One region of the Ruegeria sp. J8 genome, then DNA from elsewhere that is predicted to be linked to it. Evidence: riboswitches for the same ligand, from Rfam matches in the RefSeq annotation. Region 1 holds a riboswitch; the other holds the start of a gene.
What was found. Region 1 has a riboswitch for cobalamin ahead of ACR0L1_RS17600 (hypothetical protein). Riboswitches for the same ligand answer to the same signal wherever they lie in the genome.
Positions count from the first base shown of each region.

Region 2: another riboswitch for cobalamin. It lies ahead of ACR0L1_RS12245 (DUF1636 family protein); the one in region 1 lies ahead of ACR0L1_RS17600 (hypothetical protein).

Region 1 is NZ_JBQFMR010000009.1:49,838-54,341, forward strand. It holds gene ACR0L1_RS17585 (bifunctional 2',3'-cyclic-nucleotide 2'-phosphodiesterase/3'-nucleotidase) at 1-378, shown strand, start outside; RNA gene ffs (signal recognition particle sRNA small type) at 418-516, shown strand; gene ACR0L1_RS17595 (alpha/beta hydrolase family protein) at 511-1,389, opposite strand; cobalamin riboswitch at 1,526-1,746, shown strand; gene ACR0L1_RS17600 (hypothetical protein) at 1,831-2,238, shown strand; gene ACR0L1_RS17605 (protein-tyrosine phosphatase family protein) at 2,241-2,738, opposite strand; gene ACR0L1_RS17610 (DNA polymerase III subunit gamma/tau) at 2,877-4,504, shown strand, end outside.
Region 2 is NZ_JBQFMR010000005.1:83,928-88,431, forward strand. It holds gene ACR0L1_RS12235 (acetate/propionate family kinase) at 1-336, opposite strand, end outside; gene ACR0L1_RS12240 (bifunctional enoyl-CoA hydratase/phosphate acetyltransferase) at 329-1,723, opposite strand; cobalamin riboswitch at 1,961-2,160, shown strand; gene ACR0L1_RS12245 (DUF1636 family protein) at 2,263-2,607, shown strand; gene ACR0L1_RS12250 (ABC transporter ATP-binding protein) at 2,604-3,410, shown strand; gene ACR0L1_RS12255 (ABC transporter substrate-binding protein) at 3,407-4,354, shown strand; gene ACR0L1_RS12260 (FecCD family ABC transporter permease) at 4,356-4,504, shown strand, end outside.

The DNA.
Region 1 (4,504 bases):
CTTTTGCACCCATCGGCCCGCCGCGTCCGCGAGATTCGTTTCGAAGGCCAACCCTTGGATGCAGAGCAGACTTTTGTGGTGGCGTTGAATAATTACCGCGCAAATGGCGGTGGGCACTTCCCCTTTGCCGGGCGGGCGACGCGCGTTCCGCTGCCGATTCTGCCTCTACAAGATCTGGTCAAAAACTACGTGACTGCCGGGCCTCATTCCGGCACCGTGTTCGAGCGTCCGTTCCGTCTGTCCCCCGTGGCCGGGGCGGTGGCGGTTCTGCGTACTGGCCACAAGGCCCGGAACCATCTGGACGACATCTCAGAATTTGCACCAAACATCGCCGGAGAGGACGAGGCCGGTTTTCTGATGATCCATTTGACGCTCTGACGGGTTGTCATTTGCCGCGCACTTGCCTATATCGCGTGCTGAGAGGTTGGCGCGGGCGAGCGCCTCGCCAACCTGGTCAGGTCCGGAAGGAAGCAGCCACAACGAGCCCCGCTTGGGTCGATGTCCAACCTCTCACTTATCTACCACATGATCCTGGGCAATAAGCTGCGGCCAGACCGCTGCGTTGCGACGGGCGAACACGCCGATATGCCCGATCTCTTTCACCCCAAAATCTGACAGTGACAACAACCTACGCCGCGCATTCGGGCCATAAAGCTCGGCCAGGCGCCACACCGCTTTGGGCGGCACCACCTGATCGTCGTCGAATGCGATCAGATCGACCGGCACTCCCTGCCCGGCCCAGTGCGCCTCGGGCAGGGTCTTGCCCAAATCGGGCAGGTAGTTCGTCGGTGCCGTGCACCATTTACGCCACTGCCAGTAGACCCGCGCGGGCAGGTCAGCCCCAAAACCCAAAGCCCTGCCCGGCAAATACCCCGCCGCTTTGACAACCAGCGGCGCATGGCCATACCAGAACAACCCCGCCAGCGCCTTGTACGGCCACGGGTGATCAGACAGAGTGACAAGCCCGGAGCAAACACAGATCATGCGGTCAATCTGCGCGATATCCGGCTGAACCGGGCCCAGCATTCCACCAACGGAATGGCCGATGCTCCATTGTTCCGCGTCCGGGAAGCGTCTGCGCATTTCCGCGCGGGCGGCGGGCATGTCGACCAGCGCCCAGTCCGCCATAGTTACCTGCGAGTCCTGCAATCGGCCGGTCAGCGAATGGCCGAAATCCCGATAGTCATAGGTCAGACAAGCCATACCCTGCTCGGCCGCCAGCCAATGGGCAAAATGCTGATAATAGTCGCGGGGCACGCCGGTCGCTGCATGGATCATCACAACTGTCTTGGGAGGCAGAGCAGGCAGATAGAGCCGCCCCGACAGCATCGCCGGACCGGACGGAAACTGGACATCTTCGGTCAAAACAGAATGCGTATTGTCCAACATCGCCCGCGCCTCATGTTCTAAACTGTTTAGTTCACCCGCGCAGTCGGCCCTGTTCCGTCATCAGAGTCAAGCCGTGGGGAAATTGACCCAACGTCGCGCCGGGATTCAATGGCGCTTGACTCGAAGCCCGCTCAACCGCTAGCGATGGCGTGATGGTTCTCGTCCCCGGTCACGGGGCGGGATGAAAAGGGAACACGGTGCGATCCTGCCCGGCATTGCCGGAACGGATCAAGGCCGAGACTGCCCCCGCAACTGTAAGCGGTGAGCAATGCCGAGATACCACTGGCCGAAAGGCTGGGAAGGTCGGCAAAGCCACGACCCGCAAGTCAGGAGACCTGCCATCGAACGAAAACCGAAACTCGGGCGGGGTGTCCGGGACAGGTCGTCAGCACGCTGTCACACCTGATCCATGCCCCTCGTCCAGCGCGCGGAGGGCGCATCATGATCTGGAAGACCAAGACCCACGAATTCACCGCGACGGTATGCCAAAAAACCGGCGCCCCCTGCCCGGCACTGGCCCGAATGGCACGCGCCCTGACGGATGCAATGGCCACGGCCCGTCCGGCAACAACCGATGCGTTCGAGATCGAAGGCAGCAGCGACTTGACCCATTGCGCCGAAGGGTGCTCGGCCCGGTTTCGCGCCCAACCCGATCAGATCCGGGTGTTCTGCGGTGTGGCCGCCGACACTCCGGCCGAGCGGCTGGATCGCTATGCGGATATGTTGTTCGGAGCAGATTTCACCGCCCACGCAGCCAGCCTTTTGCCGACACCGCCCTGCGCGATGATGGAAGTGGTTACCACGGCGCCCCAGCCAGCCGCGCCGACCGAACACCAGCTTTCAGCCTGAATTCAGCTGCCCGTCCGGGCCGCCGAAGTGGCCCAGACCATCTGCGCCTCGGTCTCGACGGCGCAGGGACGTACTGTCCGTAGCATCTGCAAAGCGGTATCTGCGGGCAGTCCGCTATCCGTCATCAACCGCAAAGCAACCATACCCGATCGCCCGCAGCCGCCCCGACAATGGACCAAAACGCCTCCGCCGCCGGACAGCAGCGCACGGGCCCGCTGGCTGACATTGGACCAAATGGCCTGTATCCGCGCATCCGGCGCACCAAAATCCTGGACCGGCAGGTGAGCCCATTCGACCCCGTGCCGCTCCAGATCGCCACCGAACGCCGCCGCTCCCAGGTTTTTCATCTCAGAGCTTGTGGTCATTGAAATCACCAGATCCGGTCGCCAGTCCTGCACCGTCTTCAGATCGGCCGCATAGGCACCTCCCGCGCCGGGCAGCGGAGATATCCCCAGACGACCCGGCCCCAGTCGCAGGGAATAGATGGCGAAATTATTCATGGCACGTTCCGATCAATCTGCACCGATGATGTATCGCCTGCGTCCTTGCTTGCAAATCGAATTTCCTGCGCTGCTGCTGTGGACGTGGGCGGCAGGGGTCACTACGCTGCATCGGACTCCGAATCCGACAGAGCAGATATGACCGACACGCCCAGCCCCGCCTATCAGGTTCTTGCCCGCAAATACCGCCCGGAAACCTTCGCCGATCTAGTCGGTCAGGACGCCATGGTACGCACGCTGAAAAACGCGTTCGAGGCGGATCGAATTGCGCAAGCCTTTATCATGACCGGCATTCGCGGCACCGGCAAAACCACCACGGCCCGTATCATCGCCAAGGGTATGAACTGCATCGGCCCCGACGGCGAGGGCAAGCCGACCACCGAACCCTGCGGCCAGTGCGAACATTGTGTGGCCATTATGGAGGGCCGCCATGTGGACGTGATGGAGATGGACGCCGCCAGCCGCACCGGCGTCAATGATATTCGCGAGATCATCGACAGCGTCCGCTACCGCGCGGCCTCGGCCCGCTACAAGATCTACATCATCGACGAGGTCCACATGCTGTCGACCAGCGCCTTCAACGCGCTGCTCAAGACGCTTGAGGAACCACCCGAGCATGTGAAATTCATCTTTGCTACCACCGAGATTCGCAAAGTACCCGTGACGGTTCTGTCGCGTTGCCAGCGGTTCGACCTGCGCCGGATCGAACCCGAAGACATGATCGGCTTGCTGCGCCGCATTGCTGAGGCCGAAGGTGCGCAAATCGCCGAGGACGCGATGGCGTTGATCACCCGCGCGGCTGAAGGCTCGGCGCGGGATGCGACCTCTCTGCTGGATCAGGCGATTTCACACGGTGCCGGGGAAACCAGCGCCGATCAGGTGCGTGCGATGCTGGGTTTAGCCGACCGTGGCCGAGTGCTGGACCTGATGGACATGATCCTGCGCGGCGACGCCGCCGGGGCGCTGACTGAGCTTGGCGCGCAATATGCCGAAGGCGCCGACCCGCTGGCCGTGCTACGCGATCTGGCCGAGATCACCCATTGGGTCTCGGTCGTGAAAATCACGCCGGATGCCGCCGAAGACCCGACCGTGTCCCCCGACGAACGCGCGCGCGGTCAGCAAATGGCAGAGGCCCTGCCGATGCGCGTCCTGACCCGTATGTGGCAGATGTTATTGAAGGCTCTGGAAGAGGTCTCAGCCGCCCCCAACGCCATGATGGCCGCCGAGATGGCCGTGATCCGCCTGACCCATGTTGCCGACCTGCCCAGCCCGGAAGAGTTGATCAAACGTTTGCAAGACACCCCGCCTCCGTCACCCAATGACGGACCCGGCGGCAGAATGAGCGCCCCACCGCACGCCGTGCAGGCCCCCGTGGCCTCTGCCTATGCGCCACACGTACGCGGCGGAGCAGGTGCACCGACGGCGGCACTGGCGCAGGATGTGCAGACGGCTCTGGCCCGCTACCCGACCTTCGAACATGTGGTCGAACTGATCCGCACCAACCGGGATGTGAAACTGCTGGTCGAGGTCGAAAACGGTGTCCGGCTGGTTTCGTACCAACCCGGACGGATTGAATTCACACCGACGGACTCGGCCCCAGCCGACCTGGCCGCTCGCATGGGTACCGCACTGCAACGCTGGACCGGCAATCGGTGGGCGGTGACGATTGTCGCCAACGGTAAGGCAGCAACCATCGCCGAAATCCGCGACGCCGCCGATCTGGCGTTGAAAGCCGAGGCGGAACAGCACCCGCTGGTGCAGGCGGT
Region 2 (4,504 bases), on a different contig from region 1:
CGTCTCGACAACCGAGGCGTCAATGCGCACCGGCTCGGAATAAACAGTGCCCCCGTGGACGACGCGGTGCCCGATGGCACGTACATGGATGTCCGGCAGGTATTCCCGCGCCATTTCCAGAAAGGCGTGGATCGCCTCGTCATGGCTTTTGGTGTTGGTCAAAGGACGGTCGATCGAGCGTCCTCCAGCGGATTGGGCCAGCAAACGTGGTGCGTCGCCCAAACGTTCGATCTGGCCACGCCAGCGCATACTGGGGCGATTGCCCTCAACCAGCTCATAAAGCGCGAATTTCAGGGAAGAAGACCCGGCGTTCAGCGCCACAACATGATCAGCCATGGATTTTACCCTTGTTTGCATGCGCATGAAGCGCGGCTACAGCACAGGATGCCAATCGCGAGGCATCATCATCGGATCGTGACGTCAAAATGATGGGAACGGCCGCACCGATCACGACCCCTGCCGCCTCGGCATGAGAGATGAAGGTCAACTGTTTTGCCACCATATTCCCGGCCTCAATATTAGGCGCGACCAGAATATCGGCAGCACCGGCAACCTCTGACGTGATCCCTTTGGTACGGGCGGCGTTCAGATCAACCGCATTGTCCATCGCCAGCGGCCCATCGACCAACCCGCCGGTGATCTGACCGCGCTCGGCCATTTTCGACAGCAAGGCCGCATCGACCGATGACGGCATATGCGGGTTGATCGTCTCAACCGCCGACAACACGCCGACCTTGGGCTGTTCGATTCCCAAAGAATGTGCCAGGTGAATCGCGTTTTGCACGATATCCGCCTTGGTTTCCAAATCAGGCGCAATATTCACCGCCGCATCCGTCACCATGATCGGGCGCGACATGCCCGGAACATCCATTACGAACACATGTGACAGTCGCCGCCCTGTGCGCAGCCCTTTTTCACGACGCAAAACCGCGTGCAGCAACTCATCGGTATGCAGATACCCCTTCATCAGGGTCTGCGCGCGTCCGTCGACTACAAGATCCACGGCACGGTGCGCGGCGATGCCGTGGCTGCGGGCCTCGACAATTTCGATGCCAGACAAGTCGGCCCCCAGCTCAGCGGCAGCAGCGGCGATTTTATCGGGGTCCCCGACGAGGATCGGCGAAATAATATGATTGGCATGTCCCAGCAACGCGCCGCTCAGAGAGTTGGGCTCTTCTGGCGCAACAACGGCGGTTGGCATCGGCTCTAGTGGGCGCGCTTTTTCCAACAGCGCGTCGAAATGGCGGTGCCGCTGCACGATCAGGCCAGGGACCTCGACCGAGTCGAACTCCATATGCGTCGAAGGCGGTGTGACCTGAACGGTGCCGCTGAGAACCAGAGCATTGTCAACGACCCGTCGCACTTCGGCTGAGCAGAGCAGATCACCATCGTCGCGCTTTTCCTCAACAGCGACAAAGGCAGTCAGTTCTTCACCCGCAAGCACCGGGAGGTGGAAGGCCAAATCCGCGCGGCGAGTCTGCGTTCCGGCGCCGGGCATGTAGTTTCCCAGCACGGCTGCGACCAGACCGGCGGGCCACAGCGCGGGTGCGACGGCTTCGGCAAGGCCGTCGCCATCCCCGTCATAGGTTGCCAGATGCAGCGGATTGTGATCGCCCGAGGCCGAGGCAAAAGCATAAAGGTCGTCAACCGTGCACAAGCGGGTCAGTTGTGCCGCGTCGCCAACCTTGAGCTGCTCGAAGGTTTTATTTTCCTGGATTTTCATAGCGTGCCAACTTTGGTTTTTCGGACGTCTTACCGACTTGGGTCGCGGGTTTAATTGATGCAGGTCAGTTCGGGGTCACAATAGTACGTCCAGCACCCTTGAGCCCGCAAAACGTAGCCTCGGCTTTCAAATTTTGCTGCGTCGCAGCATAACTGATTGCCCACTGAGCAGCAATATCCTTTGCGCTGTCTTCACCGGAACGTTGCGGAATCCATATTGACCCATGCTCTGATCTGAGGCAGTGACGCTACGATGGTTCCCGATGCTGCACGCGCGGGATGAAAAGGGAATACGGTAAGGTGCAGACCAAATCCGTAACTGCCCCCGCAACTGTAGGCGGTGAGCGACGCCAATATCCCACTGGCCGGATCAGGTCGGGAAGGGTGGCCAAGCACAGACCCGCGAGTCAGGAGACCTGCCATCTCAAACGCAACCAAACCGGGGCGGGGTGTCCTGGAAAGAGGCTCAATGTCACATCGACTCGATGTCATCAGAACCGTTCCTCTCCCTGCCCGTCTGGCATGCAGGTGGGGCGGAGCATGACGGATCATGTGGTGCTGATCTGCACGACCTGCCAAGGGGCAGAGGCGGCGCTATCGATTGCCGAGGCCCTGCGCGAGCGCCTGCCCGAGGGCTACGGCACACGGATGATCGAGTGTATGGCCGGTTGCGATCACCCGCTGACCGTTGGATTTCAGGCGGGTGCGAAGGCACAATATCTGTTTGGCGAAATTCAAACCTCGGCCGATATCGACGCTTTGGCCGCTTTCGCGCGGCAATACCAAAACAGTTCCACAGGTTGGACCAAGGCAACGGATCGCCCCGAGGCGCTGTTGCACAAGACCTTGTCGCGGATGCCGCCCTTGGCTACGGGGGCCACATGACCGAACATGCGTTCCTTCAGGTCAACGGCGTCGGTTATCACGCCTATCACGGCGAAGTTCTGCTTCAGGACATCACCTTTGCGCTTCACGAAGGCGCGGTTCTGGCCATCGCTGGGCCCAACGGCGCAGGCAAGACAACGCTGATGAACCTTCTATGCGGGTCCGAGCATCCTTCGGACGGCAATGTACTGTTCAAGGGGCGAAATTTGCGCAGCATGTCAGCGACCGAGCGTGCGCGGATGATCGCTGTTGTCAGCCAGCAGGAATATCCCGACGGGCGGCTCTCCTTGCGCGAGTATGTAGCGCTGGGACAGATCCCGATCCGGTCCGACCGCTCGGCCGAGGCCCATGCCGCCGATCTTGCGCGAATTTTGGACCTGACCAGCCTGAACGATCTGGCCGACAAGCGCATGGCGGTTCTGTCGGGCGGGGAACGGCAGCGCGCCCATATCGCGCGGGCATTGGCACAAAACCCGGCACTGCTGTTTCTGGACGAGCCCACCAACCATCTGGACCCGGACGCCAAGGGGCGGATGTTGTCACTGGTGGCCGGGCTGGGGATCACAGTGGTGATGATCGTCCACGATCTGGTCATGATCCCGGAATTTGCGACGCATGTCGCGCTGATGAAATCCACCCGTCTTACCGGGTTCGGACCTGTGGCCGACGTGCTCACCACCGACCGCGTGCGTGACACGTTCGGCGTAGATTACCTGTTTTTCCAGCACGAGGGCCGCTTGATCCCGGCGCTGGACATCCGAAAAACCTCAGTTTCCAATCCTGTTAGGAGCATTTCCGAATGAAACACATCTTGTCCGTGGCGCTGGTTACAGCCATGGCGGGCGGTGCCGCCGCGCATGAAGTTACCGTCGACAATTGCGGCGAACCGCTGGTGTTTGAAACCCAGCCCGAGCGTCTGGTCGTGCATGACATGAACATGACCGACATGGCCTTTGCACTGGGTCTACAAGACAAGATCGTCGGCCTGACCGGGATTACCGGCTGGTACAAAACCAGCCCCGAGTTCGACTCGCTGCGCGGCGATATCCCGGAACTGGCCCCGAAATATCCGACGGTCGAGAACCTGGTGGCCGTTGAACCCGACCTGTTCTTTGCCGGTTGGTACTACGGAATGCGGCCCGGTGGTGATGTGACACCGGAAACGCTGGCGCCCTTCGGGATCAAGACTATGATCCTGTCGGAAAGCTGCGTTCACCTGCATAAGGACCGCCCAAAGGCCAGCATGGACCTGCTGTTTGACGATGTCCTGCGTCTGGGCAAGGTCATGCATGTTGAAGACAAGGCCGAAGCGTTGGTTTCAGGCTGGAAAGACGAGCTGGCCGCGATTGAGGCGAAAACCGCCGATCTGCCGAAACCGCGCGTGTTCCTGCTGGACGGGCCCGCTGATGCGCCCTTCACCGCCGGAAAATACGCCATCCCAGATGCGATGATTGCCGCTGCGGGCGGTCAGAACGTGACCCATGACATGGATACAAGCTGGGGCCGTAGCTCTTGGGAGGCCGTCGCCGCCGCGAACCCCGAGTTCCTGGTGCTGTTGGACTATCAAACCGGAAATGGCGCGGCGGATACGTTCAAATTCCTGCAAGAGCACCCGGTGATGTCGCAAACCGATGCGGTCAAAAACGAGCGCTGGATCGGTCTGCGGTACGAAGAACTGACGCCGGGACCCGCGAACATTCAGGCGATCTCGAAAATGGCACAGGCCATGCATAAGGGCCTGAACTAATTTGGGCCGTCTGGGGCTGACACTTTTGGTGGGGGCGGTCATTCTGGCCGCCCTTCTTCTGGTTTCAACAATCTACGGAACCACATCCATCCCTCTGTCCGATACATTCAAGGCCATATTGCTGGGCACAGGCCTTGTGGATGGAGACGT